DNA from 3 places in the Psychrobacillus sp. NPDC096426 genome. Region 1 is predicted to be linked to each of the others. Evidence: riboswitches for the same ligand, from Rfam matches in the RefSeq annotation. Region 1 holds a riboswitch; each other region holds the start of a gene.
What was found. Region 1 has a riboswitch for lysine ahead of ACIQYS_RS13410 (hypothetical protein). Riboswitches for the same ligand answer to the same signal wherever they lie in the genome.

Region 1 (3,292 bases):
CTCCTAAAATCATAAAAGTAGCAGTTCTTCGAGAACCCCAGCATTCATGAATATTTGGGCATTTTGCTTCTTCACAAACTGTATGTAAATTATTATCACGCATTAATTTTTTTAGACCTTTATAGTCTTCATTCGTATTTAGTTTAATTTTTAACCAATCTGGTTTGCGTTGATGCTCTGATTTCGTAGGCTTACAAGATGTCATTTACAGCGACCCCATTCTTTATAAACTAACCACACTGTTGTCAATGTACCATATTATTAGAATTCAAACAACCTTCTGAACTCAGAATATTGGAGCAAAAAATGGGGTTCAATAGTTAACTATTTGCTTTTATATCACTCTTATTTTTTGTATTCCAAATGATGAATAGTGCTATAATAATAGCCACCACAGAAAGCATTCCTACTATTACCGAGCCTGTCAATCCTAAAACTAGATAGCCTATTGCCGCAATGATTGCACTAATAATCGCATAAGGTAATTGTGTCATCACATGATCGATGACATTCACCCCGGCTCCCGTTGCAGACATAATCGTTGTATCTGAAATAGGTGAACAATGATCTCCAAAAACGGCTCCTGCTAAAACTGCTGAAAGAACCGGTAATAATAATGCTGGCTCTATCTCCATAATAATACTAGCTCCTATTGGAAGCAAAATTCCGAATGATCCCCAAGAAGATCCTGTTGCAAAAGCCATCACAGCGGTTAATACAAAAAGCAAAAATGGAATGACTCCTACTGGAATATTATTATCCATTACGATTTTTGCTAAAAATGCTCCCGTTCCTAGCGCATTAATAAGAAACGACAATGACCACGCAAATATTAAGATAAAAATAGCAGGAAGCATTGAACGAATTCCTGTAACGAAAGCTTTCCTTACTAAACTAAAATTAGCATCTGGATTTTTATTAAACTGGCGTACATACAGTGCAATAGCTAAAATCGTTGCTATTAAACCACCGAGCATTAAAGAAAATGGAACATCTGTAAATTCAAAAATGACAAACAGATTAAGTATGTATCCCGAAAGTTTAAAACCTGTCCATAACATTGCAACTAACGTTACAACGATTAATGCAATAATCGGCAATACTAAATCTATAACTTTCCCATAATGATTAGTTGGAAAACTTCCTTGTAGATCTCCCGGATTAGGTTTACTCAAATCATACAGTTCTCCTGTTTCGAGCGCTTTTTTCTCATGCTTTTTCATTTCAAATAAATCAAAATCGGTCCAAGCAATAAAAAACACAATAGCTAACGTTGCAACCACATAAAAGTTCATCGGAGCCATTAACATAAATGCCTCAAGTGGTGTGTATGCAGTTACGGCATGTGTCGCAAAAATAACACCGATCTGACTGATTAAAAAAGCGCCCCAACTAGAAACTGGCGACACGGTGCGAATCAGTAATAGGTCTTGCAATTTGTCCAACTGCTAACGCATTAAAATAATCATCAACAAAAATAATAATACCTAAAAACGCTGTAAGTAATTTAGACCCTCGGCGAGTTCGAATCCTTTTGACCGCCTATGCAGCAAATGCAGCGCTACCTCCGGATAAACTAACAAATGCAGTAATTACACCAAGCAATAAGATAAAGAGTAAAATATAAATGTTAGAAGCATTTATCCCTTCGTCCCAAAAAGAAGTTTTAAATGATTCCCATAGCAGTATTAAAGTATCCACCGGAGCAAAATTCTTTACGAGTAATGCTGCGGTAACAATTCCAACACCAAGGGATAATATCACCCTTTTTGTCAGAAGCACCATTATAATTGCTAATAACGGTGGCAATAAAGAAAAAATCGTATTTTCCAAAACCTGTTCCTCCTCAAAATATAAAAAAGCCAACCTACATATGCACTAGGTTGGCTTCCACTATTGAATTTAAGCATAAAAATGATTATTTATCCTTTGTAGCTCATCATTTATACTTTTCATATAAATGACAGTGTTATTCTTTTTTAAAATAACCCCAACTAAATATCGTTTGACGAACCATACATAGCTTCGGCAAAACTTCCTTTCGTATACGATTATAAGCGTCATCTTTCCGTATAGTACTATTAAGCTCTGCAGCCTCTACCTATTATTCATTTTCTCTATTGTAACAGTTCTTTCTGTCTTTCCTGGATTTTTTATTTTTCAGGCAATGGAATCGGCACTTCAATGGACGGAGCAGTTCCGTTTCCACCTGTATAAATATGAGGAACTTGCCCTTGCACTAATCCCATCGCAACAGGAATATTTTGTTCGACAACACTCATTTTACTAGCAAGCGGGACAATAATTCGGACATTTACTTTAATATGAATACTTACTTCTACATAGGCATTATTAATTCCAAATTCCGTTATTGTTGGTACTACGTTCGACTGCACATTTCCAATTACATGAAATCGAATCGGAATTTTTGGTCCTAAGTTACCGATAAGCGGGATGTTCGTCGCCTGCCCCATCGGTACAAAAAACACAACTCCACCTTGATCTTCCATCGTTTGTTTGTCATATTCAATATCATCCAAATAAGGTAGACTCGATAAATTTCCTTTTTCTGCTTGCTCTAGATGGGCTTGAACCAAACTGTTCGTATCCGATAAAACACGATTAATAATTTCTGTATTAAATTTCGTCGTTACCATATTGGTGCTACCATTTGTTGATGGTACTTCCTCGATAATATCGTTTACATCTAAAACGTTCGCCGTTCTTGAGTTAATTGCTTTACTAATTACCATTGATGCAATTTTATTTGTTTGCACTTCCGCATAATCTAGATATGTGGGCGTCAACCGTTTATTAACAACATAAAATACACCAGCAACTGAAAAGATGAAAATCGCTATTAGTATAGCTAGTTTCCGCTGAGCAGTAAAAATGGTTAAACGCTTTTTTTTTCGATAGAATAGCAAAAAATCCCCCTTATTACTACTATGTAATAAGAGGGGTCATTATGATTGACTTAATAACTGATTGCCGTACCATTTTACTACATCTCGTATTAACTCTGGCATATAGTATTGTTTCGTCGCATATTTGAAGGAAGGAAAAAAATAACCAAATGTGAACATATCGAGTGTAGCAAGCGTATACACTTTTTTAAGTAGCAACGCTTCCCCACCTATAAATATGTTACCTTGCTCATCTTCCATCAGTTGCTCAAAAATAATTGCTCCCAAGTATTTCCCTCTAAATCCGAGCCCCTTTACTTCCAAACGTGGCCATTTCTCGTTTTTAGATTGCTCGACAATTTCCAATAATTCTGCGCCTGTTAATG
Region 2 (3,292 bases), on a different contig from region 1:
ATCAACAGAAATCACTCCACCACGGACTATTTCTGCCATATACGCTCCTGTATTAATGGATACAATAAGGATAGCTGCTGCAGTTCGGTCCATATCTACTCCAAACGCCATTGCGGACCCATAGAATATAACCATCGCTTGTACAATCATTGGTGTTCCACGGAAAAACTCTATATAAACTGATAGAATAATATTGACTATTTTTAATAAAACTCTTTTAACTTTTCTCTCAGGTGTTGGTATTGTACGAATAACACCTGCTAATAAACCGATAATCGCACCGATGATTGTACCTATTATGGAGATTAAGAGTGTCATACCTGCTCCGCGAAGAAACAGTGGCCAATTATTAATAACCATCGTTATAATCCACTCAATACTCATACTTTCACTCCCTTATATATCAAAACCGACTGCAATAAGTCGCAGCCGGTTCGCTCGTCTTCATTATTGAGCAGCTGGTTGATTTAGAATTGCTTTGTCCATGATTTCTTGACGTTCTTCTTCCGAAATCTTTGCCAATACTTCATTTATCTTGTCCGTTAATTCGCTACCTTTTTTAAGACCAACTGCTACTGCTGTTTCTTCTTCATCCGCAACAAATCCATCTGTAAATTCAACCATTGCAAAATTTTCATTTGCAGCGGAAGCACTAATACCTTCCGGACGCTCGGATACATACCCGTCAATCACACCTGATTCCAAAGCTACACGCATTGCAGAGAAATTATCAGACGCTGGTTGTTTTTGGACACCTTTGATTTGATCAATAACACCATAGTGGGAAGTATTCAATTGACCAGTGATTTTCGCTCCACTAAAGTCTTGAATAGATGTAGCATTTTCATATGGTCCGCCTTTTTTAACAATCATTACAAAGTTCGATGTGTAATAATTATCAGAGAAATCGATTGACTGTTTGCGCTCTGCCGTTGGTGACATACCTGCAACAATTGCATCTATTTTACCTGACTGTAATGATGGTACTAATCCATCCCATTCTGTTTTGACAACAACTAATTCTTTCCCTAAACCTTCTGCAATCTTTTTAGCGATTTCTACATCGTATCCACCAGCGTATTCTGCGTTTCCAGAGATTTTCACTCCACCGTTTGCATCGTCAAGCTGAGTCCAGTTAAACGGTGGGTAACCAGCTTCCAAGCCAACTGTAAATGTATTATCACTTTCTTGTGAAGAAGATCCCGTTTTTTCTGTATTATCCGTTCCACATGCTGCTAAAAATAGCACGACAGATATGAATATTGTTAATAATGCTAATTTGTTTTTCACTTGTATTTCTCTCCTTTTATTTTTAGTTTATGTTTAAAAACAATAAAAAAGGACAACCTACAAAAAAGATCTGAGATGAACTCAGGTCGCAATTTGTATAGTTGCCCTAAATCCTCTACTTTACCCAAATGAGATAGCACACCACGATAAACCGGGACGTTTAAAGTGGACAGTCCTGCAATTGTTCACTGCAGACCCAGCATGTAATACGGAGAAATATTTACAAACTTCGGCGATATTTCCTTCTCCCTAGCATCATTGCTTCTCAAACTCCACTAAGGACTAATAAATATCGCGCCTCTACCTCACTGTTTAAGTGAGGTTGTATTTAATTATTGTTCATAGTCTACAACATCAGGTACTATGTGTCAACCGGTCTCCCCTCAAAAATTCATCCAATATTTTACTTTTAGTGAGTATTATTTATTGTTTATACTACGTAAAATTAGCTATAAACTCCCCCTCTTTTAACACTTAATTTGATAAACCCTTGCTTTTTCTGGTATTATAGAGGATGAATGAATTGGGATACGAATATATAAACAAAAATGGAAGTCAAATTTATATACAAAAAGGGAGTTGATATTATGGGATCTGTCCAAGTCGCAGATCACAAAGTGTCAGAAGAAATGAAAGATGATTACTCACTAGACAGAGTGCCAAGAGATCAGAGAAAAGCAGGTTGGTTTAGTATTACTAACATCACTTTTGGTATCGCAACGGCAATTTTTTATTTTCAAATGGGAAGCGTTATGGCACTCCAATTCGGAGCCATCAATGCCATCATATCCTCCATATATGCGATAATCGTTGCTGGTATACTCGGAACATTCATTGCTTATCTTTCAGCAAAATCCGGTATGAATGTCAATTTATTATCTAGGGGTGGAGGTTTTGGTTACATAGGTGCATCGTTAACCTCATTCATTTATGCAACAAACTTCATCATGTACTGTGCATTTGAAGGTCTAATTTTAGTTTCCGCAGTTCACACCTTTTTCCCCGTACTACCAGAATGGGCTCTAATCATTTTCTTCGGATTAATCGTTATTCCATTAAATTGGTTTGGAGTCAAACAGCTCGATAAACTACAAAAGTGGTCATTGCCGATTTTCGTTATTTTTTTAGTGGCTGCCATTATTATGTCATTCTACAAACCTTCCGTTTATGATGGAGCTTTTTGGACATATATGCCAGAAGGTGTCCAAATGGGTGGACAAGCTTTATTGCTTTGTATCGGAATGCAACATGGAATAATGGGTCTTACAGCATTACTATCATCGGATTACGCACGTTTTCTTAAACCAAAAGATATTAAATTTGGATCTTTAGCCATTGGGTTTGTTCCCCAAATTTTCTGCTTTGGCGTAATGGGTGGACTTGGTATATGGTTTGGTGTTCGTTTAGGTGAACCAAATCCAGGTGTTTACATCGTTCTGCTTTTAGGTATTGGTGGCGTGTTATTCACGATGTTAACGCAATTACGAATAAACGTTACAAATATATACAGTAGTTCCTTATCCCTTGCTAATTTCTTCGAAAACATTTTTAAATTTACACCAGGTAGACGCTTTTGGGTAGTTGTCACTGGATTAGTTGCGATTGGCTTAATGCTTTGTGGTATTGTAGATCATCTAGATACGGCGATGACGTTCCAAGGAGTCTTTTTACTTGCTTGGGCTACTATATTAGTTACCGACGCAATGATTGTGAAAAAGCTATTAAAAATTGGACCACGTTATTATGAAGCTCGACACGAGTTTTTATATAAATGGAATCCTGTTGGAGTCGTTTCTCTACTTATCTCTAGTGGATTAGGAACGATAGCTGCATTAGGATATATGGGATCATTTTTGCAAAGTACCGCGGCATTTTTTGCAGCGATCTTAGCATCTATACTTACGGTTATTTTAGCAATTTCTACTAAAGGAAAGTACTATAGCAAAGGTGAAACCCCTACAGACATTCCTAAGGAAGATTACATTGCTTAATAGGTAAAAAT
Region 3 (3,292 bases), on a different contig from region 1:
GTTGTTTTCTGAGTTGGTTGCTTTCAGCAATTAGTTTGTTCTCATGCTAGTTTAGTTGCTATCCGAATATAACTGGTTGCTTTCAATGAACGGTTTATTTGCCTTAATCGCTATTTTCTGGACACACACATTTGAAAAACTGCATAATAGTTAGTTTTAGCAAGTCATTACTGATAAGTAAGCAAATTTCCGTGGATTGGAGCGGAAGGGCGGCGACTCCGGTGGGATCAAATGAGACAAATGAGACTTCACAACGTACGGGAAGCGGCGGTGAAGGCTCATACCCTACGGAAAGCGGCCGCCCTGCAACGGATCTCCAAGCGGTAACTAGCTACTACATATTATTCCTATTTTGTGCAACGCAAATAAGAGTCGTAACAATGTCACGACCCTTGAAGCTGGATTTCTTGTTCCGTTATTGCTTAATGGCCAAGTCAAACTCATCATGCAATGCATTAGCTGCTTCTATCATATTATTTTGAGGAATAACGACAGAAACTTTTATCTCTGATGTACTTACCATCTTCACCGGAATATTCTCTTTACGAAGTCGATCGAACATTTGAGCAGCAACCCCTGGATTAGAAACCATTCCAGAACCCACAATGGAAACTTTTGCTAATCCTACTTCAAAGTCAGCAAATGTAAAACCAAGTGCTTTTTTATGCGTTTCTAAAACGGTAATTGCTTCTGCTAACGATTCTTTTTTAATAGAGAACGAAACGGCAGGTCTTACTCCATCTACAATGGATTGTACAATAATATCAACGTTAATATGATTTTCTGCAAGAGTCGTAAAAATCGATGCTAATGATCCATTAAATGGTACATCATACTCAATTGTTAGTCGCACAATATCCGATTCAAACGCTACCCCTCGAACTACTAAATTATTTTCCACATCTACTTCCTCCTTTAATACTGTTCCTTCATCTTCTCCATAACTAGATCTAACTCTAAGTGGTATTTTATAGTTTTTTGCAAATTCTACTGCTCTTGGATGGAGTACTCCAGCACCTAGGTTCGCAAGCTCCAGCATTTCATCATATTCTAATTGTTCTAGCTTTCTAGCATTTGTAACGTACCTTGGATCCGATGTAAATACCCCTTCCACATCGGTATAAATATCACATACGTCCGCTTCAATCGTCACTGCAATCGCGACTGCAGTCGTATCTGATCCGCCTCTTCCAAGGGTTGTTATTTCTCCATTACTAGTAACTCCTTGAAAGCCCGCGACGATGACAATTTTACCTTCTGTTAATAATGAATTAATTTTAGTATCATCCATTTTTTCCACTCTTGCATTTTTAAATACATGATCCGTTACTAGTCCCGCTTGCCAGCCTGTTAGAGAAACTGCATCGAAACCTAATGTATTTAACTGGATTGCAAGTAATGCCATCGTCACTTGTTCACCTGTAGATAGTAACATGTCCATTTCACGTTTAGATGGATTGTCCGTTATTTCATTCGCTAAATTCACCAACTCATCTGTGGATTTTCCCATAGCTGATACGACAACAACGATATCATGTCCTTTTTCTTTCTCTTTACCTATTCTTTTTGCCACATTTGCAATTTTTTCTGTAGTTGCCACAGAAGAACCACCGAATTTCATCACAATTTTACTCACGCATATCTGCTCCCTTGTTTATCTGTAAGGATTAAAAAATGCTTTCCACATATTGTGAAAAGCATTGTCTCATACACGGTCAAATAATGTCCATGTGAGATAGCCCTCCAGAATACTGAATTCTGACAATTCTACATTTCTTCAATGCAGAACCAACCTAGAATAGGAAAAGCTATTCTAGGTTTCGGCAAATGACCCTTTCGTTTAGCGATCAACGGATCCTTTCATCCTCCCGCTAAGTACTCTTGTCAATTCGCACCTCTATCTTCACTTTATGTTAGTGAATGTTAAATTGTATCAACCATAACACAAGAAAATTCAGAAGACAATCACTTTTTCTGAAAATGTTCAAGCATCGTTTCTGCTAGTTTACTAGAAAGCCCTGCTTCAATAAATTCTTCCTTCGTCGCGACCTGCATTTTCTTGATCGATCCGAAGTGCTTTAATAATATTTTTTTTCGTTTTGGACCTATTCCTTCTATTCCGTCTAAAGAGGAAGCAATCGTATGTTTCCCTCTTTGTTGACGATGGAATGTAATAGCAAATCGGTGCACTTCATCTTGTATACGCTGTAGTAAATAAAATGCTTCGCTCGTCCGCTTCATCGGAATGATGTCAATTGGATTTCCGTATAGAAGCTGAGACGTTTGATGCTTTCCATCTTTTGCAAGTCCAGCGATAGGTATTTCTAATCCTAATTCGTCTTCTAAAATTTCACGAGCTGCTTCTATTTGACCTTTTCCACCATCGATAATAATTAGATCAGGTAAAGGTAAATTTTCTTTTAATACACGTGTATATCTTCTGCGAATTACTTCTCGCATCGCTCCGTAATCATCATGCTTTGCAGCAGTTTTCGTCTTATACTTTCGGTAATCCTTTTTATATGCTTTTCCATCTACAAATACAACCATGGCTGAAACAGCGTCTGTACCATGTATATGAGAGTTGTCGAATGCCTCCATTCGGTTTGGAGTTGCAATTCCCATTAAGTTACCTAGCTCCTCCACTGCACCTATCGTCCGCTCTTCCTGTCTTTCGATCAAATGAAACTTCTCACTTAAAGCAAGTACCGCATTTTTCTCCGCGAGGTTTACTAAGTTTTTTTTCAATCCTTTTTGAGGAGTAATCACTTTCATTTCTAATAATTCAGAAGCTAATTGTACGTCCGTATTATTAGGTACGTACACCTCTTTAGGTTTAATATGTTCTGGTTTTGCATAAAACTGGCCTAAAAATGTTAAAAACTCTTCTTCTGGATCACGATACAAAGGAAAAAGCGAAACATCCCTTTCAATTAGTTTTCCTTGTCGAATAAAAAATACTTGGACACACATCCAGCCTTTATCAACTGAATAACCAAAAATATCCCGGCTCGTAAAATCGTTTATCGTAATTTTTTGTTTTTCCATAACCATTTCAATATTGGAAATTTGATCCCTATATTCTTTTGCCCGTTCAAATTCTAGATTTTCTGCCGCTTCGTTCATCTTTTTAGTTAATTCTTTTTTGACATGTGTAAAGCCACCATTTAAAAAGCTCGTAATTTCATCTGTCATCTTTTTATATGTGGAATCCTCTATTTCCTTTACACATGGAGCAAGGCATTGCCCTAAATGATAATACAAACAAACACGATCCGGTAATTTCGCGCAT

Region 2: it holds a riboswitch for lysine, as region 1 does, so the genes downstream of both, ACIQYS_RS06840 (transporter substrate-binding domain-containing protein) here and ACIQYS_RS13410 (hypothetical protein) in region 1, are expected to answer to the same signal.
Region 3: it holds a riboswitch for lysine, as region 1 does, so the genes downstream of both, ACIQYS_RS01270 (aspartate kinase) here and ACIQYS_RS13410 (hypothetical protein) in region 1, are expected to answer to the same signal.

The regions. Positions count from the first base shown of each region.
Region 1 covers NZ_JBIWEX010000015.1:19,044-22,335, forward strand. The annotation lists gene lipA (lipoyl synthase) at 1-205, opposite strand, end outside; gene ACIQYS_RS13405 (Na+/H+ antiporter NhaC family protein) at 321-1,436, opposite strand; gene ACIQYS_RS13410 (hypothetical protein) at 1,543-1,833, opposite strand; lysine riboswitch at 1,925-2,108, opposite strand; gene yunB (sporulation protein YunB) at 2,154-2,927, opposite strand; gene ACIQYS_RS13420 (bifunctional metallophosphatase/5'-nucleotidase) at 2,967-3,292, opposite strand, start outside.
Region 2 covers NZ_JBIWEX010000006.1:73,605-76,896, reverse strand. The annotation lists gene ACIQYS_RS06845 (amino acid ABC transporter permease) at 1-384, opposite strand, end outside; gene ACIQYS_RS06840 (transporter substrate-binding domain-containing protein) at 448-1,290, opposite strand; lysine riboswitch at 1,417-1,601, opposite strand; gene ACIQYS_RS06835 (purine-cytosine permease family protein) at 1,878-3,281, shown strand.
Region 3 covers NZ_JBIWEX010000001.1:257,012-260,303, forward strand. The annotation lists gene ACIQYS_RS01270 (aspartate kinase) at 416-1,636, opposite strand; lysine riboswitch at 1,729-1,908, opposite strand; gene uvrC (excinuclease ABC subunit UvrC) at 1,966-3,292, opposite strand, start outside.